2 regions of the Peribacillus sp. NPDC097295 genome follow, and region 2 is predicted to be linked to the other one. Evidence: a T-box and tRNA genes for the amino acid it is inferred to sense, from the RefSeq annotation. Region 2 holds a T-box; the other holds one or more tRNA genes.
What was found. A T-box is a leader RNA that pairs with one kind of tRNA and senses whether it is charged. The one in region 2 lies ahead of glyQ (glycine--tRNA ligase subunit alpha), so its partner is inferred to be a tRNA-Gly.
Positions count from the first base shown of each region.

Region 1: it encodes a tRNA-Gly, which carries the amino acid that the T-box ahead of glyQ (glycine--tRNA ligase subunit alpha) is inferred to sense. The anticodon was not compared.

Region 1 is NZ_JBIWCW010000003.1:38,297-50,807, forward strand. Features, by position in the region: gene ACIQXN_RS06445 (MFS transporter) at 1-914, opposite strand, end outside; gene ACIQXN_RS06450 (MarR family winged helix-turn-helix transcriptional regulator) at 928-1,353, opposite strand; gene ACIQXN_RS06455 (NADP-dependent oxidoreductase) at 1,605-2,633, shown strand; gene ACIQXN_RS06460 (YbjN domain-containing protein) at 2,791-3,204, shown strand; tRNA gene ACIQXN_RS06465 (tRNA-Gly) at 3,389-3,462, shown strand; tRNA gene ACIQXN_RS06470 (tRNA-Gly) at 3,663-3,736, shown strand; gene ACIQXN_RS06475 (ABC transporter ATP-binding protein) at 3,914-5,644, shown strand; gene ACIQXN_RS06480 (B3/B4 domain-containing protein) at 5,697-6,365, opposite strand; gene queG (tRNA epoxyqueuosine(34) reductase QueG) at 6,471-7,610, shown strand; gene ACIQXN_RS06490 (amidase domain-containing protein) at 7,870-8,727, shown strand; gene trmL (tRNA (uridine(34)/cytosine(34)/5-carboxymethylaminomethyluridine(34)-2'-O)-methyltransferase TrmL) at 8,792-9,280, shown strand; gene nfsA (oxygen-insensitive NADPH nitroreductase) at 9,356-10,105, shown strand; gene ACIQXN_RS06505 (iron-hydroxamate ABC transporter substrate-binding protein) at 10,626-11,549, shown strand; gene ACIQXN_RS06510 (PrkA family serine protein kinase) at 12,085-12,511, shown strand, end outside.
Region 2 is NZ_JBIWCW010000004.1:371,637-384,147, reverse strand. Features, by position in the region: gene ACIQXN_RS10535 (HD family phosphohydrolase) at 124-2,274, shown strand; gene ybeY (rRNA maturation RNase YbeY) at 2,271-2,747, shown strand; gene ACIQXN_RS10525 (diacylglycerol kinase family protein) at 2,725-3,105, shown strand; gene ACIQXN_RS10520 (cytidine deaminase) at 3,139-3,537, shown strand; gene era (GTPase Era) at 3,530-4,459, shown strand; gene ACIQXN_RS10510 (YqzL family protein) at 4,562-4,705, shown strand; gene recO (DNA repair protein RecO) at 4,739-5,491, shown strand; T-box leader at 5,549-5,723, shown strand; gene glyQ (glycine--tRNA ligase subunit alpha) at 5,840-6,736, shown strand; gene glyS (glycine--tRNA ligase subunit beta) at 6,723-8,792, shown strand; gene ccpN (transcriptional regulator CcpN) at 8,933-9,571, shown strand; gene ACIQXN_RS10485 (pyruvate, water dikinase regulatory protein) at 9,588-10,409, shown strand; gene ACIQXN_RS10480 (YaiI/YqxD family protein) at 10,892-11,392, shown strand; gene dnaG (DNA primase) at 11,424-12,511, shown strand, end outside.

The DNA of each region.
Region 1 (12,511 bases), on a different contig from region 2:
CCGGCTAAAAGCAGGGTAAAACTTGTGGTTGCTGTACTTAGAAGTAACATACCTCCAGCGAAGATAATGAAGGTAGGGTACATAATGTAGTTCGCACCTTTGGAGTCCATTAAGCGGCCTGTGAAAGGACGCGATACCAATACGGCGACCGCATAGACAAGGAAGAAGAAGCTTGCCGTGCTGACCAGGTTAATTTCAATCGCATAAAAATTAATATAGGACAGGACGCTGGAGTAACAGAAAGCGACTAGTAGCGTAATGATTGCAATTGGAACGGCGTTTGGCTCAATAAAGCTAGAGAGCTTAAAGCCTTTAACCTCAGATGCCTTGGTTGAGGTCTCTAATTTAGGAACAAATACGAAAAGGGATGTAATCACCGCGATTATGCCTAAGGCCACGGAGAATCCTAATATCACTTGAAATGAAGCATGCTGACTTAAGGAAAGGCCGATGAAGGGACCGATTGCTGTAGCCAATGTTGCACTCATGCTGAAGTAGCCGATGCCTTCCGCTTTTCTCGTGACCGGGATGATCTGGGCCACGATCGTTCCTGAGGCAGTGCCGGCCATTCCCATCGTAAAACCATGAATTAAGCGGTTAAAGAGGAGAAAGGAAACTCCGAAATCCACAAAGTATAAGATGGTCGCCAATGTGAAGAGAACCAATCCCATGATTAATGTTTTCTTCCGGCCGATTGAATTGATGAAGCGACCGATCATGAGTCGGCCAATTAATGAACCGATAATGAAAATTCCGGTTATAAGTCCTGCCTGGCTCGTTGTGGCACCGTATTCTTCTACCGCATAGACCCCGATAGTGACCATTAATAAATAAAAGATTAACGTGATGAAAAAGTTGACGGAAGAAACGATGGTAAAGTCCTTCGTCCACAATTTTTGTTTAGATTGTTGCAATTTTCTTGTCTCCTCACTTTATAAGTTTTTGTCGTATGTCTTGCATAATGCGAATGGCCTCTTGTTGTTCAGTTTCCGTAATGCCCTTCAAGATATCCTGCTCGAATTGATCGATGGTCACACGTACTTCCAGATAGATATTTCTACCCAAGTCAGTAAGTTGCATGATTTTTTCACGCTTATCCTTACCTGGGATTTGTTCCACATAACCGAGTTCTTCCAATCGGTTAATGGTCCGTGTGACCGTCGGTTTTTCCACACCTTGATAATTGGATAGCTCTACAAGCGTTGAAGGACCGTCATTAAATAAACGGTACAAAATCGTCCATTGCGCTCTGTATAGATTGTGTTTACCAAGCTCGATATTAAGGTTATTTTCAAAAGGCCTGTATAATAGCACTAATTGATGGAAGAATTTGCGATACGTCTCGATTTTCATTGCCCCCTCGTCCATTATAGTTACCCTTGGTAACTATAATAGTGTACCAGATATATGAAAGGTCTGTATAGGGAAAACATGATTAGTGGTGTAAGGAGAGAGGAATGGTGATGGAACGTTTAGGATTTACCATAAGGGCTACATAATAGAATAGTATGGAAGGAAAGTAAGCATAAATTTTGACCGAAGTTATTAGATAATGCTACGCTTACTTTTATATATTATGTAGTAAATATCAAGGAGGAATACACATGACACAATCAAAACAACAAACAATCACTTTGGCAAACCGACCAAAAGGGATGCCTTCAAAAGAAGACTTCAAATTTGTGGAGCGTGAAGTTCCTACACCAGAAGATAATCAAGTGCTAGTACGGACACTTTATTTATCCGTTGATCCTTATATGCGTGGAAGAATGCAAGACACTAAATCATATATTGCCCCATTTGAATTGAACAAGGTCATCACGGGCGGCGTAGTGGCTGAAGTGGTAGAATCCAAATCTGATTCCTTCAAGCAGGGAGATGTCGTTGTGGGGAACATTGACTGGGCAGAATATACGATCGTCAATGAAAAGCAAGTCCGAGTGATTGATCCTAAAGTTGCGCCAATCACGACTCATTTAGGGATACTGGGAATGACGGGATTAACAGCATACTTTGGATTATTGGATATCGGTAAACCACAAGAAGGCGAAACGGTCGTTGTGTCCGGAGCAGCTGGAGCTGTTGGTTCGGTAGTTGGACAAATCGCTAAAATCAAAGGGGCCAAGGTAGTAGGCATTGCCGGTACGGATGAAAAAATTGAGTACTTAACTAAAGAATTGGGCTTTGATGGAGCGGTGAATTATAAGAAAGATAGTTTTGAAACAGACTTGAAAAATGCTGTTCCTAATGGCGTGGATGTTTATTTTGATAATGTTGGCGGAGAAGTAACAGATGCTGTTTTCAAATTATTAAATACGAATGCACGTATTCCATTATGTGGTGCGATTTCTTCTTATAATGCAGAAGGAAAAGATCTTGGACCGCGTCTGCAATCCGCGATGATTAAAACGAGTGCGCTTATGAAAGGTTTCACAGTCGGCAATTATGCGGATCGTTTCCAAGAAGGCGCTTCAGCCTTGGGCCAATGGCTGCAAGAAGGTAAACTGAAATATGAAGAAACGATTGTGGAAGGGTTCGAGAACACGCCTGGAGCATTTTTAGACTTATTCGAAGGTAAAAATCTTGGCAAGCAACTTGTAAAAGTTGCCGATCCAAAATATGCAACGTTATAATTTTTCATCACAGGCATAGTAGAGAGAGACCTTTACTATGCCTTTTTCTTTGGTCTCATGATGGCTATCTAAATTTTTTGTCTTTTTTTATTGAAATATGTGTAAATAATCCAAACTTCCATATAAAATGTAAATACAGACAGAAAGGTGATGGACTATGTCAAACGTTGCGAAATTCCGCGATTTCTTAAACCGGGAAAAAATCTTTATGAATGAGCTGAAGAAGGATGGTATCACCTTTTTCAGGGCCGAACAGAAGTTAAAGGATGGGTGGAAGGTCTTTTTGGTCTTTTCTTTTAATCAAGATGAAAAGGTGGCGGACTTATTTTGTTTCAATGTAGCGGAACTAAAGAATCCTGATAAGAAAATGGATGTACATAGGTTGTTGAATGAATATAATGCAAATTTCCGATATTCGAAGTTGTACGAGGAGAATGGGACGATTTCCATCCGCTATGCATATTCCCTAGATGGAGAATTTCAACCGGATTTAGGATTCCGAAAGTTGATCATGCTCTTTGAGACGGCAGATCAAGTTTATCCACGGCTTATGGAAGTCATCTGGTCCTAATCACCTCGATGATTGGAAAGTTCTCTTTTTAGGGAACTTTTTAACATTTTTTATAGGCCAAAGCATAGAATAGTCATATCTCAGTAAATTATAATTTTTTTCTTAAAAGACTATTGCATTTCTTTAGAATTAGCTATATAATTATTTTTGTTGTTAGTCATTCGACAAAGTTCTACAAAAACCTGCGGGTGTAGTTTAGTGGTAAAACCTCAGCCTTCCAAGCTGATGATGAGGGTTCGATTCCCTTCACCCGCTCCAATCATACATACTCATAACGCAGGGTTTCGTTACCTGGAGAACGGGGCCTTGGGTTTTTTATATTTACTAGAATGCTAAACATTCATGGATGAGTGGTAAAAAAGACTTGTGAAAAAAAGTTCAATTAACCATTGCATTTTATTCTATTAACCTTTATAATAATTTTATTAGTTTATTCGACAAAATTCTACAAAAGCCATGCGGGTGTAGTTTAGTGGTAAAACCTCAGCCTTCCAAGCTGATGATGAGGGTTCGATTCCCTTCACCCGCTCCAATTTTACATACTCATAACGCAGGGTTTCGTTACTTGGAGAACGAAGCTTTGCGTTTTTTATATGCTCGATTAAGAAATCCCGCTGTTACAGCTGGGTTTTTTTAATGCCTATATTTGTAAGTATCTGTTCTTTTGCCTATAATCTAGGTAATTGTATATGGAGAGAAGAGGTTGTTCATGGATAAGAAGTTGAATATCAAATCATTTTTTTCCTTGTTAAGATCGGAAAAGATACCAATGGGAATGGTCACCTTTGTAATGGTGTTGAGTTTGGTGGAAACGGTGGCGAGCCTTGTGGTGCCATTGGTCACGAAGAATCTGGTCGATATGGTGTCAGGAAGCGGGATTGAGAGGACGACGATCTTCCTGTTACTTGGTGCATTCATCGTCCAGACCGTTGCGGGAGGATTTTCTTATTACTTTTTGAGCTATATCGGTGAAAATGTTGTGGCCGGTATCCGTCGGAAACTGTGGGACCATACGTTGAAACTGCCGATATCCTTTTTCGATTCCCACCAGTCCGGTGAGACGCTAAGCCGGATAACCCAGGATACGAATACAATCAAGACGATCATCACCAATCATTTCGTGACATTCATTTCAGGCATCATTTCGATAGTCGGGTCGGTCATCATTTTATTCATGTTGGATTGGCGGATGACGACCATCATGCTGAGCATCGTGCCATTGTCTATGTTGATCCTGATTCCGCTTGGTCGGAAGATGTATAAAGTCTCTAAGCAGACACAAGATGAGATGGCTACCTTCAGTGGAAACCTAGGGAGGGTCCTGAGTGAGGTCCGCCTAGTGAAATCTCATAATGCAGAGGCGATAGAACGGGAAAAAGGCCATGGTGGCGTTAGTGAGCTCTTTCGTTTCGGCCTGAAGGAGGCGCGCATCCAGGCCATCATTTCCCCCTTCATGACGACGGTCATGATGGTGATCCTTGTGATCCTGATCGGATATGGGGGAGTACGGGTGGCTTCCGGTGCCTTGACCGCAGGGACGCTAGTGGCCATCATCATCTACATGATTCAAATCATCGTTCCATTCAGTCAGCTAGCCTCGTTCTTTACGGCCTTTCAAAAGGCAATGGGGGCAACGGAACGGATTCAGAACGTCCTTTCGATACCCGGTGAAACATATGAGGGGAAGCATGATACGTTGGTTACGGCGGATTTTATATTCAAGAATGTTTCATTTTCCTATCAAACGGCCAAGCCAATCTTACATGACATATCGTTTACGGTTCCAGCTAATAAGACCGTTGCCCTTGTGGGACCGAGCGGTGGTGGAAAGACGACGATATTCTCGTTGATTGAACGGTTTTATGAACAGACAAATGGGCAAATCATGTTGGGACCGGTGCCAATCAAGGATATTGACCTTTCGCTATGGCGGTCGCAAATTGGATATGTATCACAGGAAAGTCCGATCATGACCGGTTCGATAAAAGAGAATATAGCGTATGGATTGGGCCGCCCTGTGGAATTGGAAGAAATCATGGGTGCGGCAAAAATGGCCAATGCCGATCGATTTATCGAAAAGCTGCCGGATGGTTTCGATACCGAGGTAGGGGAAAGGGGCGTGAAGTTGTCAGGTGGTCAACGGCAGCGGATTGCCATTGCCCGCGCTGTGCTGCGTAATCCAAAAATCCTGTTGCTGGACGAGGCGACCTCGAATCTGGATAGTGAATCGGAGCTGCTTGTTCAGCAGGCCATCAAAAACCTGATGGCTGGACGGACGACACTGATTATTGCCCATAGGCTTTCGACCGTGATCGAAGCGGACCAATTGCTCGTAGTGGAAGAAGGTCGGATTACTGGAGCAGGAACCCATGAAGAGTTGCTTACCACTCACGACTTGTATCGAAAGCTTGCTACGCAGCAACTGCAACTGCAAAACTGATTACAAGAATAAAACATGGGTCATGTAATACGCGACCCATGTTTTATTTGTTTTAACCTTCTAGGACAGAATACGTTCCTTCCCCGCCGTGAATCTCGAGGAACATGTCCATCAATGACTTCGTTAGCTGTTCCGCTTCTTTGATTGGCGTCTTCGCTTGTAAATAAATGATTTGGATGGAATTTTTCGTTTCTTCGGTGACCTTCGTCCGTTCTGAATCGACATAGGGGCTCCCAAACGCGCCGTGATCATCAATGGAAACAATCATGTTTTCCATCGAGTTCAACCGGCCGTTCAAGCCGTTATACTTGTCTGTACTTCCGCCGATATCAATCGAGATATCTCCTGTTAATTTGTCGGTATCATAAATACCGATCGGAACTTCGTATAGAAGCGAGAAGAAATTATTCAAGTCGATGGCCGAATGGATGGGCGTTAAGTAATTCTGCTTTTTGACCCGGCGATAGAGGGCCTCGACGGAAGGTCGGTAGCGTGATGGGTTTGTTCCAGCTGTTTTGAAAATTTCGCGCCATTCCTTGATACCTGGAAAATCCGTGAGTTCCTTTTCTTCCAGGTCGAAAAATAGAGCTTCCTGGAATAATTGAAGTCTCCCTTTTACCATTTGCGGTGAGGGGCCGACTTCAATCTTTTTGTATGTAATGACCCCCACCTTGAAATCGGGGATTTTGCTGCCGAGATTAGAGGAAATCTTAATTTCCAAGTGATACACCTCCAAAAATGATTGAAATTAGTTTATCATAGATACCAATGGTTTGATATGTTACAAGCATCATTGGGTAGAATGAAGAGAACGAAGGTGATAGAAATGGATATGCATGCATTCAAGCAAGAAGTGATTTTATATAGCAAGGAAATCGGGATCGATAAAATTGGATTTACGTCGGCCACGACTTTCACTGAATTGAAAAGCAGGCTCATCCGGCAGCAGGAGCTGGATTATCAGTCCGGTTTTGAAGAAAAAGATATCGAAAAAAGGGTCAGGCCCGAATTGATCTTCGATAAACCGCAATCGATTATTTCGATCGCGCTTGCGTACCCGTCGAAGTTGAAGAACGCCCCTCAAAGTAAGAAAGGCGAGCGGCGCGGGATTTTTTGCCGGGCTTCCTGGGGAACGGATTATCATACGGTTTTACGTAAGAAATTGCAACTCCTGGAGGATTTTATCAAAGAGAAAGTCCCAGGGGCCATGGCGAAATCTATGGTCGACACGGGTGAGCTTTCGGACAGGGCCGTTGCTGAGCGGGCAGGAATCGGTTGGAGTGCTAAGAATAGCATGATCATCACACCGGAATTTGGTTCGTATGTATATTTAGGTGACATGATCACCAACTTGCCGTTTGAGCCGGATCAGCCGATGGAGGATCAATGCGGCACATGCAATAAGTGTGTGGATGTGTGCCCTACAGGTGCACTTGTGCAGGGGGGGCAATTGAATGCCAAGCGCTGTATTGCCTTTTTAACGCAGACCAAAGACTTTCTTCCGGATGAGTTCAGGACGAAAATCGGCAACCGGTTGTATGGATGTGATACGTGCCAGACGGTCTGTCCAAAAAACAAAGGGATGGATTTTCATTTCCATGAGGAAATGGAGCCGGACCCCGAGCTTGCCAAACCGCTGCTGAAACCTTTGCTCACCATCTCCAATCGTGATTTTAAAGAGACATATGGTCATGTTTCCGGATCGTGGCGTGGTAAAAAGCCGATTCAACGGAATGCCATTCTGGCACTGGCTCATTTTAAGGACGAAACGGCATTGCCGGAATTGATCCAGATCATGAAGGAAGACCCGCGTCCCGTACTGCGTGGAACCGCCGCATGGGCGATTGGAAAGATTGGTCAGGAACAATCGGCATCCATCTTGGAAGAAGCCAGGTTGAAGGAACGTGATGAAGAAGTATTAGCTGAAATTGAAAAAGGACTGCAATTCACGATTACACAGCAATAGTTCGAAGAAAAGACCCCGAATAGAAAATTCGGGGTCATTTCCATTTGGGTGGTTGACTGATAAAAAGGCAGAATAGACCGATAAAAGTACCCTTTTGACCGATAAAATTCCGAAATGGACCGATAAAACTGACAAACAGACCGATAAATGTCCCCGCTCCCGGCAAAGTAGGCATTTTTCATCCTTAATGTAATTGTGTTTTTGTCCATGCCCTCCTTCATACACATTAAAAGAGGTGTTTATGAAGGAGGGTTTGATTTTGAGGGAACAGTTGAAACAGCTTTTACAGGAAAGGGTGGAACTTTACACTTCCGATGAGCATGTACGGGGGGAGGGTAAAATCTATTTGAAAAAGGAAGCGTTGAAGAAACATTCTACGGAAATTGTACGTGTGAATGCTGCTGGAAAGGTTCACTCGGAGCGGCATGAAGGAGATGTTCAGATCCTTGGCTATCAAGTGCAACTGCAATACTTGATGAAACAGGAGGATGGATTTTATATAGAAGAGGAAATGGAAGAAAGGGAAGCAAGGTTCCGGGATGGATATCTAATAGAAGAGCGGGAACTTGAGCCGGGTCTTGACTCTATTGAAATCCCGCAAAATTTGGAAGTGGGTTTGGAGCGGCTTTCTTATAGATATGACCGGATGAAGGCGGTTCAGTATGCCGAGCGATGGTGGAATGAATTTAACCCGGATTATCACAAGTTCACCGATGATTGCACCAATTATATTTCCCAGTGTTTGCATGCAGGGGGCATCCCGATGTGGGGGGCGCCGAACAAAAATAAAGGGTGGTGGATCAGGGGCAAGAACTGGAGCTATACCTGGACGACTGCTCATTCTTTATATCATTTGCTCAAGGGTGGTAAAGGGATCAGGACAAAAGAAGTGGGGACGGCACAAGAATTGAACCTCGGTGACATCCTGTGCATCGACTTTGAAGGGAATGGGCGGTTCGACCATAACTTGATTGTGACGTCAAAGGATCAAAATGGAATGCCACTGGTGAACGCCCATACGATGAATAGTCGTCACCGGTACTGGACGTATGAGGATTCGTCCAGATATACCCCGAATATCGTCTATAAGTTTTTCATGATATTAGATGGAGTGTGATTGTTTTTAGTCTGTTTGTTTAATGCTATAATTAGTTGAAGTTTAAACTAGAGGTGAAAATGAAGTGGCTATACATGTAGTTTTATATCAACCACAGATTCCAGCAAATACAGGCAACATCGCAAGAACGTGCGCAGGAACGGATACACACCTGCACCTTATCCGTCCGCTTGGATTTTCAACGGATGACAAACAGCTTAAGCGGGCTGGGCTCGATTATTGGGAACATGTTAAGATTCATTATTATGATTCATTGGAAGAGTTTTTTGAGAAGAATGCCGGCGGAGAGTTTTATTACTTAACGAAATTTGGTGAGCAACCACATACAACCTTCGATTACAGTGATAAAGAAAGTGAAGTGTTCTTCATTTTCGGACGCGAAACGACAGGACTGCCAAAAGAATTGATCAATGAAAATATGGACCGCTGTCTCCGGATTCCGATGACGGATAAAATCCGGTCATTGAACCTTTCCAATACGGCCGCCATTTTGATATATGAAGCTTTAAGACAACAGGATTACCGCGATTTGGAATTAAAAAGAGAATATTGATGAGGAATTCGTCAGCGTGGAGGGGATGCTTCGCTGACGGATATTTCTCCATACATATATTTAGGGGGAAAAGAAATGAATAACATGATCGAGAAAATATTAGACCACCGTTCCGTTCGTTCATTTGAGGACAAGTTATTGTCCAAAGAACAGATTTCCACTATTGTCGAGTGTGCTCAGGCAGCTTCGACTTCAAGCTATATCCAAGCATATTCCATCATCGGGGTGACGGATCCGGAAAAGAAAGCCAAACTTGCAGATTTGGCGGGACCTCAATCATATGTAGAGAATAATGGACATTTATTCGTATTCTGCGCAGATTTACATCGTATGGACATGGTTGCAGAGATAGAAGATCAGGATCTTACGGCACCAATTGAAAGTACGGAAAAATTCATGGTGGCCTGCATCGATGCCGCACTCGCTGCTCAAAATGCGGCGCTTGCTGCTGAATCGATGGACCTTGGCATTTGCTACATCGGTGGCATCCGTAACGATCTTCAGCAAGTTTCGGAAATCCTGGACATCCCACATCGTGTCGTCCCTTTATTCGGCCTTGTTGTCGGGTATCCTAAAAAACGTTCAGATAAGAAGCCAAGGCTTCCTATGTCCAATGTATATCATGAAAATGGCTATCAAACGGATAAACAGACCTTCATCGGTCAGCTTGAAGCATACAATGAAACGATTTCCAATTATTACGAGATTCGTACTAAAGGAAAGCGTAAAGAGACATGGACGCAACAAATGGCTGATATGGCGGGCAAGAAGAGCCGTATGTATATGAAGGAATACGTGGAAAAACAAGGAATGAAAAAACAATAATAAGTGGAATGGACATCCATTTCTCACTATCTAACGACCTTGGAAATAATTCCCGGGTCGTTTTTTGTATACCTCTTTACGTCCCATAATAAATGGAAAAAGTTATTGACAATCTTAACCAATGGAATTATATTATGAAAGTAATAGATAATGATAATCATTTTCAATCAATTGAACTGAATTGCTTAATTTAAGTAAATGGAGGTTAATCATGGTATCCCTATATACATATCATTTGAAATTTGGTTATGGTGAACGATTTATCGTCAAGAATCTCAGTGTAAGAGATTCTTGATGAAATTTTATCATTATCGGTACAAATGGAGTGGAAAATCTAAATGACTTAAAGCAATCATCGGATTATACCGCATCAATCAAGGGGAGTCTCTTTAAAAGAAGTGGAGACTAGAAAGAAAGCAAGAATGAGAAAATGGATTCGAGATCGAAGCCCAAATCGGATGTGATTCTTGAACACATAAGCCCAAGGATACCTATAATCTATTAAAAGGAGAAAAGGCAAATGAAGAAAATATTCATTCCATTTATACTGCTGTTTGTGTTAATTATTAGTGCTTGTGGTAACGAGACAAAAGAAAAAGGTAAGGGTTCTGAACCAAAAGAAGATAAATCAGGAACCATCACCTACCAATCTGAAGAAGGACCTGTTGAAGTTCCGGCAGACCCAAAACGTGTGATTGTGCTTTCTACATATGTTGGTAATGTAATGGCTTTGGATGTAAACCTTGTTGGTGTTGATTCATGGTCTAAAATGAATCCACGTTTCGAGAAGGAATTAAGTGGTGTTGAAGAAGTATCGGACGAAACTTTAGAAAAAATCATCGAGTTGGATCCGGATTTAATCATAGGCCCATCCACGATGAAGAATGTAGATAAGATGAAGGAAATTGCACCAACCATCGCTTATACTTATGGAAAAGTAGATTATTTAACTCAGCACGTAGAAATTGGTAAACTGTTAAACAAAGAAAAAGAAGCACAAGCTTGGGTTGATGATTTTAAGAAACGTTCGCATGCAGCTGGCGAAAAGATTAAAGCAAAAATCGGGGAAGATGCTACAGTTACAGTAATCGAAAACTATGAAAAGCAACTATATGTCTTGGCAAATAACTTAGGCCGTGGTACGGAAATCCTTTATCAAGAAATGAAGCTGAAGATGCCGGAAAAGGTAAAAGAGATGGCATTAAAGGAAGGGTACTATTCATTATCGACAGAAGTGCTTTCTGAATATGCAGGGGATTATATAATCTTCAGCAAAGACTCTGAAGCGGATACTTCCTTCCAAGGGACAGATACGTATAAAAACATACCAGCCGTTAAAAACAAACGGGTCTTTGAAGCAAACGCAAAAGAGTTCTACTTTAACGATCCAGTAACATTAGATTTCCAATTGGACTTCTTCGTTGACAGTTTTCTAGGTAAGTAATGGTCATGGGAGCACGCTTAAGAAGCAGGCATTCCTTTGCTCAATAAAAGAAAAGATATGGAACAGATGACAAAAAAACTCAACGTTCTACCCTTTATTATTTAAACGGATGGGGAAGTGCCCCCCCTTCGAAAGAAGATGAAAAATCATATAAAAAAAGGATCGGCTTAAAGCCGTTCCTTTTTTAATGTTTTATTATTTATTTTTCACACCGGGTTTGTCGGCATAACCACCAGTGAAGATGGCGGCTAAAAATGCGATGGCAACTGCAATGATAATAACTGTGCCCATGATGTAACCTCCCTTTATCCATATTGTCCCACTTAAGTATAGGCTTAGTATACCCCAATTTTTGGTGGGTGTGCACGTAATTTTTCTTGTCAGGCGATTTGTCCTCAAATATTCAAGACTTTACAACAAATCTGTAAATAGAAAAGCCGGACTAAGAACGACCTCTTAGGAAAGTCTGACATGTTTGTCAAACTCGGCGCATAGATTTAAGTATTCTCTGAAAGTGATAGGGGGAGGTTCCTAGATGGATATTTTAAAGAAAATCGAAAAATTTAGAGAAGATGAACAGAAGCTGAAGTGGGAAGGCACCTTCGCAGAATACTTAGAGATACTGAAAGAAAAGCCATTAGTTGCACAATCTGCTCATTCACGTGTATACAACATGATCAGAGATGCTGGGATAGAGGAAGTGGATGGAACGAAGAAGTACAACTTTTTCAGTGGTCAGCTGTTTGGACTTGAGGATTCATTGGAAAGGCTGATCGAGGAGTATTTTCATCCGGCCGCTAAGCGGTTAGATGTCCGAAAGAGGATCTTGCTTTTGATGGGACCGGTATCAGGCGGGAAGTCTACATTGGTTTCACTCTTGAAGAGGGGGCTTGAAAGTTATTCGTTAAATGACTCAGGGGCGATTTATGCGATAAAAGGATGTCCGATGCATGAAGATCCAC
Region 2 (12,511 bases):
GATTAAAGGGAGAATTTACGGTAATGTATGGGTGTTTCGTCATAACAATGGTGAAAAGTAAGGGGAAAACTGTTATGATTTTACATATCTAGAGTTTAACATCATTTTTTAGGAGGACCTTCTTTGAATCGAACCCAAAATTTTTTCACTAAAATAAAAGGCCTATTGGTCCATCGTTTTTTTCAAGTGCTTTTGTTTATCATACTTGGTTTGTTTGCATACGTGTTGATGCTGTCCAATGTAAAGCCTGAAAAAGTCCAAGTGGAACTTTTTAAGCCTGCAGAACAGACAATCCGATCCACCAAGACTATAGAAGATACATATAAGACTGCAAAAGAAAAAGAAGAGATGTCTAAACAGGTGGCAGATGTTTATACCTTAAAAAAAGAATATGCAAAAAATAAGGTCGATCTGATTTCTTCCATATTTGATTCAGCGATTGAGGTGAAAAAAGAAACAGATCCTAATAAAGGCAGTAAAAAAGATATCAACAAGACGGATGGTCAAAAGGTATCCATATTGAAAGAAAAATTGACGGAGGAAGTCAATAAAAGCATTGAGGAATCTGTTTTCCTTGCATTGGTACAAGCAGAGGAAGACGAGCTGGAAATTGCCAGGGACTCAACTATCACGGCTGTAAATAACGTGATGAGTGATAGAATTTCAGCCAATGATGTCGAGAATGCCAAGAAGAAAGTGGTAGATGAACTGAGTTATATGAGCATAAATAGTGATATGAAAAAGGTCTCTACATCACTCGCACGCTCTGCCATCATTCAGAATGTATTTTTTGATAAAGACAAAACGGAGGAACAACGTCGAAAAGCAGTTGAGAGCGTGGAGCCTATCAGGATCTTACAGGGGCAGATTATCGTTGAGGAAAATCAGTTAGTGGACCGAGATGTGTACAGGCAGCTTGAATTGGCTGGATTTTTAAGTACCGAGTCTACCATATATCCCTATGTGGGCCTTTTCCTATACATCCTTTTAACGTTTACGGCTTTTTATTACTTCTTTTACTATTCCATATCGAAGAGAGATAATAAGTACAATCACTTATTGATTTTCAGCTTAGTTTTCATTTTTGCCATGGCGACGATGAAAACGGTCAGCATCATTGCTGAACTTAAAGATACAAATTTGGAATATATTTTCCCGGCGGCCATGGCGGCCATGCTTATCAAGATATTATTAAATGATAAATTGGCTGTGGGAATGACAATTTTGTTAGGTTCTTATGGTACGATAATATTTAATGGCGATACGCCAGGGAATCTTGACTTCTCGATGGGGTTATATATCATCTTTAGCGGTTTGATGGCCATCATTATATTATCGCGCTCTAATTTTAAATCAAAAGTTCTGATAGCTGGGCTAATGATGTCATTCATTAATATCGCTTTTGTATATTCGCTTATTTTTATTATGGATGGACACTATACAAAAATAGAATATTTATACCATGCAGCCGCAGCGATTGGATCTGGGCTTGGATCAGCTGTATTAACGATGGGATTGCTTCCGTTTTTTGAATCTGGCTTTGGGATTTTATCGTCAATAAAGCTGATTGAACTGTCGAATCCAAATCATCCTCTCTTGAGGAAAATCTTGATTGAAGCGCCTGGAACTTATCATCATAGTGTAATGGTGGCCAATCTAGCGGAATCGGCATGTGAAGCCATTGGATCGAATGGTTTGCTTGCAAGGGTCGGTTCTTATTATCACGATATAGGCAAGACAAAGCGGCCACATTTCTTCATCGAGAATCAGCTGAATGAAGAAAATCCGCATGATAAGCTGCAGCCTGAAACGAGCAAGGACATTATCGTTGCACATGCCGTGGATGGCGGGGAGATGCTTCGCAGTCATAAGTTCCCGAAAGAAATTGTGGATATTGCGGAACAACATCATGGAACGACTTTATTGAAATTTTTCTATCACAAAGCGTGCAAGGAAGATGAAGCGACCCGTGAAGTGGATTACCGGTACCCAGGTCCAATGGCGAAAATGAAGGAAGTGGCCGTCATCGGCATTGCTGATAGTGTAGAGGCAGCAGTAAGGTCGATGAAACACCCTACACCCGAGAAGATTGAAGAACTGGTAAGTTTCATCATCAGTGACCGGATTCAAGACGGACAATTTGATGAATGTGACATTACTATGAGAGAATTGAGTATCGTAAAGCATTCTCTTTGTGAATCGCTGAATGGTATCTTCCACTCAAGGATTGAGTATCCTGACATGGATAAATTAGGACAGAAGGTGAAAAAATGATTTTAACAATGGATTTAATGGATGAAACGAATGAAGTAACGGAAAATGGTCAGCAGCTTGTTGAAAGCATTTTGCAATTTGCGGCGAAAAAAGAAAAAATCGAAGAGGGGACGGAACTCTCCGTCACTTTTGTAGACAATAAACGGATTCAAGAGATTAACAAAGAATATCGTAATAAGGATTCGGCTACGGATGTCATTTCTTTTGCACTGGAAGAAATGGGCGAGGAAGAAGTCGAAATTATTGGGGCGGAAATGCCTCGCATGCTTGGTGATATTATTATTTCAATTGAACGGACAAAAGAGCAGGCCGAGGAATATGGTCATTCTTTTGATCGTGAACTTGGCTTTTTAGCCTTACATGGTTTTCTTCATTTGTTAGGCTATGACCATATGACTGAGGAAGATGAAAAAGTGATGTTTTCTAGACAAAAGGAGATATTGGGAGAATATGGCCTCTCGAGAGAAGGATAAACCAAAATATCCACTCATTAAAAGCTTTTCATTTGCTTGCCAGGGGATTTTGGAAGCGTTGCGGACTGAACGGAACATTCAAATACATTTCGTGGTAATGCTAGTTGTCGTGTTCTTTGGCTGGCATTATTCGCTGGACGGGATCGAATGGTTGTTTATTTTGGCGGCAATTGCTGGTACGATTGCATTAGAGCTAGTGAATTCTGCAATTGAACGTGTTGTGGATTTGGTGACCGATCAAATCCATCCTCTTGCCAAACAGGCAAAAGATATTGCAGCGGGGGCTGTATTCATATATGCTATATTTTCTATAATAGTTGGACTGATCATTTTTTTACCGAAAATGGCTATTTTGTAAGTTTTTTTCATCCAATAGAGGAGGGATTGTAAAGTGAATACGAATGAATTGATATTAGAAGCTAAAAAAGCTAGGGAAAAGGCATATGTCCCTTATTCGAAGTTTAAAGTAGGGGCTGCATTGTTAACGGCCGATGGTAAGGTGTATCATGGATGTAATATCGAAAATGCAGCTTACAGCATGTGCAACTGTGCGGAAAGAACCGCATTATTCAGCGCCTATGCCCATAATGACAAACAGTTCAAGAAGCTTGCTGTGGTGGCGGATACTGACCGGCCGATTTCCCCTTGCGGAGCTTGCAGACAGGTTATTTCAGAACTATGTGAGCAAGATATGGTAGTCGTATTAACCAACTTGAAAGGCGACACCAAAGAATTAACAGTACAGGAATTGCTTCCAGGAGCTTTTTCACCGGAGGATTTGAATGAATAAATTAGTTAACGATACACAGGTAAAAGGATACAAATCAGGTTTCATCTCCATCATTGGCCGTCCAAATGTCGGCAAAAGTACTTTTTTGAACCGGGTAATCGGCCAGAAGATTGCCATCATGAGTGATAAGCCACAAACAACTAGGAACAAAGTGCAAGGCGTCCTTACGCAAAATGATTCTCAAATGATTTTCATTGATACACCGGGCATTCATAAACCAAAGCATAAGCTTGGAGACTTTATGATGAAGGTTGCAACAAATACCTTGAAAGAGGTCGATTTGATTTTGTTCATGATCAATGCCGAAGAAGGGTACGGCCGTGGTGATGAGTTTATCATCGAAAAGCTACAAAGCGTTAAAACACCGGTTTTCCTTGTAGTCAATAAGATTGACACGATGCACCCTGATGATTTGCTACCGATCATTGAAAAATATCAAAAGCTCTATCCATTTGCTGCGGTGGTGCCTATATCAGCTCTTGAAGGCAATAATGTCGATACATTGCTTGCTCAGATTAAGGAACATCTTCCTGAAGGTCCACAGTTTTACCCTGCCGATCAAGTGACAGACCATCCGGAACGTTTCATTATTTCTGAATTGGTTCGTGAAAAGGTCCTGCACTTGACTCGTGAAGAGATTCCGCATTCCGTGGCTGTGGTGATCGATTCAATCAAAAAAATGGATAACAGCGACACCATTAACGTTATGGCGACCATCATTGTTGAACGGGATTCACAAAAAGGCATCGTCATCGGTAAGCAAGGGAAAATGCTGAAAGAAGTCGGCAGTCGTGCGAGGATTGACATTGAGAACTTATTGGGCTCTAAAGTATTCCTTGAATTGTGGGTTAAAGTCCAAAAGGACTGGCGTAATAAAGCAAGCCAACTACGCGATTTTGGATTTGATGAGAAAGAATATTAATTAACAAATTTTACGCTTCATGAAAGTGTAGAAAGCGGTCAAGCTAATCTATAAGGACGGATATTCATCTTATTGCTAGTCACTTAGAAAGGTGGGCTTTATATGTTGGATTTTACCTGGGAGTTATTTAGTGAGACAGGTAATGTGGACACCTATTTGCTTTATAAGGAGATAGAAGTCGAAAGGCAGGAAAGACCATTAGTATCGAATGAAGAGCTAGCTGATATTGATTTTCCTGTATCTTAAGGATTAGCTTGTCAAGTATGGGTGGTGTCTTTTATGCTACAAAAATGCGAAGGCATTGTCATAAGACGGACTGCATATGGAGAAAACAATAAAATCATTACAATTTATACCCGTGAGCTAGGGAAAATAGGGGTTATGGCAAGAGGGGCGAGCAAGCCAAACAGCAGGCTTGCCGCCGTGACCCAGCTTTTTTGCTCCGGGTATTTCCTTGTTACTACATCGAGCGGCCTTGGAAGCCTCCAACAGGGTGAGATGGTCGACTCGCTGCGGTTTATCAGGGAGGACCTGTTTGCCACTGCCTATGCTTCCTATATCGTAGAATTACTCGATAAGAGTGTGGATGATAAGAAGGCAAATCCATATCTGTTTGAATTGCTTTCACAAACGTTGCATTACATAAATGAAGAATACGACGCAGAGGTTTTGAAATTCATTTTCGAAATGAAAATGCTTCCTGTCAATGGAATCAATCCGGTATTGAATCAATGTGCCGTTTGCGGGGAGACCGAGGGGGAGTTCGCTTTTTCCCTAAGGGAAGCCGGCTTTATTTGTCACCGCTGTTTGGATAAAGATCCCTATCATTATAAAATTTCATCTTCAGCTGTCAAACTCCTGAGGATTTTCTATTATTTCGATTTATCTAGGCTGGGGAACATATCTGTTAAACCGGAGACGAAAAAAGAATTGGCGAAAATCATTGATGCCTATTATGAAGAATATTCGGGGCTACATCTAAAGTCCAAAAAATTCTTAAAACAGATTGATTCGATGAAAGATTTGTTTTAAGTTTGAACTATTGACTTTCCTTGTTTGTTTGTATAAAATTTTAATCATTAAAATAAGAAGAATGCATTGATGGAAAAGAGTACCTGTCATTATCCATACAAGCGAACCCGGGATGGTGCAAGCCGGGATATGGAGATACAGGGAAGGGCGTTCCGGAGCATGATAGGTTTGAAAAGAGGCCGTTCAATGACGGCAATTAGGGTGGAACCGCGGGTAAACTCTCGTCCCTATGCATTACGCATAGGGACGGGAGTTTTTTGTTTGCCTAAGGAAATGAAAATCACCGGTAAAAGAGAGTTCCCGTCCCTGAAGTTAAGTAAGCCGTTTTAAATAATCTGGAGGTGTACGATGAATATTCAAAATATGATTTTAACTTTGCAAAAGCATTGGTCTGAACAGGGCTGTATTTTAATGAATGCTTATGATGTCGAAAAAGGTGCCGGAACGATGAGCCCTTATACTTTCTTAAGAGCAATTGGACCAGAGCCATGGAGCGTTGCATACGTGGAACCTTCACGTCGTCCTGCAGACGGTCGTTATGGAGAAAACCCTAACCGTCTTTACCAACATCACCAATTCCAAGTCATCATGAAGCCTTCTCCGGATAACATCCAGGAACTTTATCTGGACTCGTTACGGAAGCTGGGCATTGATCCGCTTGAGCATGACATTCGCTTTGTGGAGGATAATTGGGAAAACCCTTCCCTTGGTTGTGCGGGCCTTGGCTGGGAAGTATGGCTGGATGGGATGGAAATCACTCAGTTCACTTATTTCCAACAAGTAGGCGGACTTGAGTGCAAGCCTGTCTCCGTCGAAATTACATACGGAATTGAACGTCTGGCATCATACATCCAGGAAAAAGAGAATGTTTTTGAACTTGAATGGACAGACGGTTTTACAGTCCGCGATATCTTTGGGCAACCGGAATTCGAGCATTCGAAATATACATTTGAGACTTCCGACGTTGATATGCTGTTCCAACTTTTCACGATGTATGAAAAGGAAGCGCATCGTCAAATGGAGGAGGGCCTTGTGCATCCTGCCTATGACTATGTATTGAAATGTTCACATACCTTTAATCTTTTGGATGCGAGAGGTGCCATTTCAGTAACGGAAAGAACGGGTTATATTGCCCGTTGTCGTAACTTAGCGCGTAAGGTTGCAAAAACCTTCTATGAAGAGCGGGAAAAATTAGGCTTCCCGATCCTGAAAGTGAAAGGGGAAAATACAAATGAGCAAGCGTGATTTGTTATTGGAAATTGGATTGGAAGAGCTACCGGCTCGTTTTGTTACAGCCTCTATGAAACAGCTATCCGATAAAGTACAAAAATGGTTGACCCAAAAAGCGATTGAATTTGGCGAAGTTGAAGAGTTTTCAACACCAAGACGTTTGGCTATTTTGATAAAAGATGTAGCAGAGTCGCAGAAGGACATCGAAGAAGAGGCAAAAGGGCCGGCTAAGAAAATTGCGGTGGACAGCGAAGGGAACTGGTCAAAAGCGGCATTAGGTTTTGTAAGAGGCCAAGGCATGACTGCTGAAGATATATATTTTAAAGAACTTAAAGGCGTGGAGTATGTCCATGTGAATAAATTCATCAAAGGACAGCCGACTGGAAAGCTATTATCCGAACTACAGGACATCATAACTGGCATGACCTTCCCGAAAAATATGCGTTGGGCCAATCAAGAGCTTCGTTTTGTTCGTCCGATTAAATGGTTGATTGCCTTATTTGGTAAAGAAGTGGTTCCATTCACTATCGCGGACGTAGAAACGGGTCGAGAAACAAAAGGCCACCGGTTTTTAGGTGAAAGTGCAATCATTGATACTCCTGACCAATACGTAACTTCGTTAAACGAACAATTTGTCATGGCTAATCCTGAGAAACGCCGTCATGTCATTTTAGAGCAAATTAAAAATCTAGAACAAGAGAACGGGTGGATCATCCCGGTGGATGAAGACCTTCTGGAAGAAGTAAATAACTTGGTCGAATACCCAACCGTGCTATTTGGTCGTTTTGAAGAAGAATTCCTTGAACTTCCTTCACAGGTATTGATCACTTCGATGAAGGAGCACCAACGTTATTTCCCTGTAAAGGATCAAGAAGGAAAGTTGCTTCCTTTCTTCGTGACCGTTCGAAATGGGGATGACCGCCATTTGGATAAAGTATCAAAAGGGAACGAAAAGGTATTACGTGCCCGTTTATCCGATGCAGATTTCTTCTACAAGGAAGATCAGAAAAAAGAGATTGCTGACGCTTTGAAAAAGCTTGATAGCATCGTTTATCATGAGGAAATCGGTACACTAGCCGAAAAAACGGGTCGTGTAACAGAAGTGACTGGTGCATTGGTGGATGCATTAAATCTGAAAGTGGATAAGGATTTAGCGCTCCGTGCTGCCAAAATTGCCAAATTCGATCTTGTGAGTCATATGGTTTATGAGTTCCCTGAATTACAAGGGTATATGGGTGAAAAATATGCCTTACTAAAAGGTGAAGCGAAGGAAGTAGCCGCTGCAATCAATGAACACTATATGCCTCGTCATGCGGATGATGATGTACCGCCTTCTGAAATTGGGGCACTTGTTAGTGTAGCTGAAAAGATCGATACACTTGCATCATTCTTCGCTATTGGAGTGATTCCTACCGGTTCTCAGGATCCTTATGCATTAAGAAGGCAAGCAAGCGGAGTCGTTCAAATTCTAGCAGAGAAAAAATGGGATATCACATTAGAGGAACTAATCACTCTAGGTCTGAAAGGACTTGAAGCAAAAGGTCTATTGAAACGTGATCTGGAAGATGTAAAATCGGATATGCATACCTTCTTTAAAGCACGTGTGAAGCATTTACTCCAAGAACTACACATTCGTTATGATTTAATTGACGCTGTGTTGCATAATGAAATGGGCTATATCCATTCTGTAGTCGAACGGGCTCAAGTATTGGAAGCCAAAAAAGATGAAGCAGGATTTAAAGAAAGTCTTGAAGCGTTAAGCCGTGTCATGAATATCGCTGTGAAATGCGACAATAAGGTAACGGTGAACCCAGCTGCCTTTGAAAATGAACAGGAAAAAGCGATTTATGCGAAATTCGGAACTGTCGCTACTCAGTATGCTAAAACAAATGATGAGATGGAACATTTCGACATGCTTATTTCTCTTCAAAACGAAATCGAGGCATATTTCGAACATACAATGGTCATGGCGGACGATGAATCCGTACGTAATAATCGTCTATCGCTTATGAAAGAAGTCAGCGATTTAGTGTCAAGCTTTGCGGCCGTGAATAAAATAATCCTTTCATAATCCATTAATCGGAGCCCTTTTTGCTAAGGGTTTCCGATTAATAAACTAATAAAGAGATGAAAACTGCTTTTATCAAATGATATAGTATATAATTATTACATAAAGATCCTTTGTTACTTTACTCTGCGAAAAGCAGTGGGGTGGTGATTACAATTCAATTGAATAAGCGTCAGGAACAGATCTTACAAATTGTTAAAGAGAATGGACCGATTACTGGTGAGCATATTGCAGATAGATTGAACCTTACGAGAGCAACACTTCGTCCGGATTTGGCTATCCTAACGATGGCTGGCTTTCTGGATGCGCGTCCGCGTGTCGGGTATTTCTATACAGGCCGCTCAGGTACACAGCTCTTGACAGATAGCCTGAACCATCTGTATGTCCGGGACCATCAATCGATTCCCGTCGTTGTGGACGAGGGTATTTCAGTATACGATGCAATTGTCATGATGTTCTTGGAAGATGTCGGTACTATGTTTGTAGTGGATAAGCACGCTTTACTCGTAGGTGTACTGTCAAGGAAAGACTTGCTTCGTGCAAGTATTGGAAAGCAAGAACTTAATTCCATCCCTGTCAATATCATTATGACAAGGATGCCAAACATTACGATGTGTACCAAAGAAGATCTTTTGATCGATGTTGCAAAAAAATTGATCGAGAAACAAATTGATTCATTACCTGTCGTTAAAGATACAGAAAAAGGCTATGAGGTAATTGGAAGAGTGACGAAAACCAATATAACAAAAGCATTCGTAGCTTTAGCTGATGAAGGCTATTAGGGGGCTTGCAAAGGGAATGACGGAGAATATGAACGGTTCTATCATATATGTTGTATCGGATTCAGTAGGAGAAACAGCGGAATTAGTTACAAAAGCAGCAGCTAGCCAGTTTTCTAGTTCTGCTTTTACTATTAAACGGATTCCGTACATTGAAGATGAACAAAACGTGGATGAAGTAATTTCACTGGCTAAATTGGATGGGGCAATCATTGCTTACACCCTGGTAAAGCCAGCTATTAGAGACTACATGAAAGCACAGGTCAAAAAAGAAAACCTGTCTGCTTATGACATTTTAGGACCGCTCATGGATATCCTTCAAGAAAGAACGTCTAAAGGACCTCTTAATGAGCCGGGGCTTGTAAGAAAGCTTGATGATGATTATTTTAAACGTGTGGAAGCCATCGAATTTGCAGTGAAATATGATGACGGACGGGATCCTCGTGGGATTTTACGCGCGGATATCGTGTTGGTTGGTGTTTCTCGCACGTCCAAAACACCTTTGTCTCAATATTTAGCCCATAAACGTTATAAAGTCGCCAATGTACCTTTAGTGCCAGAGGTGGAGCCACCAGAAGAACTATTCCTAGTGCCGCCTGAAAAATGTATTGGGTTAAAGATCAGTCCCGAAAAGTTAAACCATATCCGTAAGGAAAGATTAAAGTCACTTGGACTTAATGATCATGCCATATATGCAAACGTGGAGCGTATCAAAGAAGAGTTGACATACTTTGATAAAATCATTTCGAGGCTGGACTGTCCAATCATTGATGTTACGAATAAAGCCGTCGAAGAAACAGCCAATTTAATTATGAATATCCTTCAAAATAAAAATCGGTGATAGATAGGTTTTTTATACTTCAAATGGAGATCGGTCAAAATGTGAGCTGGACACTTTTAGTGTTAGCTCACATTTTCATGCTTAAGGGTGATTGGAATGTAGATGTAAAATATAGAATATATTTACATAATTTTTCTTTTGTTAAAATATTCACAAGATAATTTTTGTGAAAATAAATTACTACATCTAAATGATAGCATCTTTTAATAAAATAGATTATAATAAAAAATTGTGAGAAAAAAGTAATCTTGAGGTTTAGACTTAATTATTAAGGAATAAACTAAAGATTATAAGAAGTCAAGGTTTTATCATAAAAAAATTCGACATATTCAGTATAATTGATACTGACTTGAGATAAGTTGGAATGATCACCTAAAGGGTAGGACATAAGCAAGGGAAATGAAATTTTTGCACATGTTTTTCATCATAGGTAGTTAGAAGTTTCATTATATCTCGATAAAGTTTAGGGGAGAAAAAGGATTATGCAGAATGATGTAGAATTAAAAGGTATGATAAATAAACCAATGATACATGTTGACGCCGATGCATGTCCGGTGAAAGATGAAATCCTTCAATGTGCAAGAAGATATGATATCGATGTCTGTTTTGTTGCATCATATAAAAATATGATGAACAATCCGGAAGGCAAATGGGTATACGTCGATGCAGATAAGGAAGCAGCAGATCTTCGTATAGTTAATTCAGTAAAAAAGGGTGATATTGTTGTTACTGCAGATATTGGATTAGCTGGTACCTTGCTACCTAAAAGCGTTTATGTTCTATCCCCAAGGGGAAAAGAATATACAAATGAGAATATTTCAATGCTTCTCGATATGCGTTATCAGTCAGCAAAACTTCGCAGGCAAGGTAAGCATACGAAAGGACCGAAAGCCTTTACAAAGGATGATCGAACAAATTTTATAAATAAACTTTTGAAAACTTTGTCGAACTTTGCAGGGAATCCGGATTCAATATCGAATTAAAAAACTATCACCAAAATTGCAAGGTGAAAAAATGACAAATGGTCGTATAGAAGATGAAAAGATAAATCAGATCAGAGAAGCAGTGGATATCGTCGACTTGATTGGAGAATATGTTCAGCTGAAGAAGCAAGGGCGGAATTATTTCGGTCTTTGTCCTTTTCATGGTGAAAACTCGCCATCATTTTCCGTTTCCACAGAGAAGCAGATCTTCCATTGTTTTGGTTGTGGAGCAGGCGGGAATATTTTTACCTTCTTAATGGATATAGAAGGTTATAATTTTGTGGAATCTGCAAAGGTCCTGGCCGAAAAAGGGAATGTGCCTTTAGAAGTTGAAATAAATAAGGATTCCAAACGGTCGAATATGCCGGCAGGGTCTCAACAGATGCTGGAAGCCCATGACTTGCTTCGAAAGTTTTACAATCATCTTCTCGTAAATACAAAGGAAGGCCAGGAAGCTCTCGAGTATCTCCTCGCGAGAGGATTTACCGAAGAAACGATTGAAAAGTTCCAAATCGGATATTCATTGGATTCATGGGACTTTGTTTCCAAGTTTCTTTTAAAAAGAGGCTTTCCACCCGAGTTTATGGAACAGGCTGGGCTTATTATTTACAGGGAAAAAGATGAGTCATACTTTGACCGTTTCAGAAATAGAGTCATGTTTCCAATTATGGATCATCAAGGGAATACGATTGCGTTTTCGGGTAGAGCAATGGGGGACGATGAGCCCAAATATTTGAACAGCCCCGAAACACCGATCTTTAATAAAAGTAAAACTTTATATAATTTCCACCATGCAAGGCCACACATTCGCAAGAAAGAACAAGTCGTGATTTTCGAGGGCTTTGCCGACTGTATTTCAGCAGTCCGTGCTGGAGTAGAGAATTCGGTTGCTACGATGGGAACCGCTCTAACCGACCAGCACATCCAGCTTTTAAAAAGGAATACGGACCAGGTTTTAATCTGTTACGATTCAGATTCCGCAGGTTTGAACGCAGCCAACCGTGCGGTTAATATGTTACAGGAAACAGACTTTACCGTTAAGGTAGCGCTTATGCCTGATAATATGGACCCCGATGACTACATAAAGGAATTCGGTGAGAAAAGCTTTGTTTCTGAAGT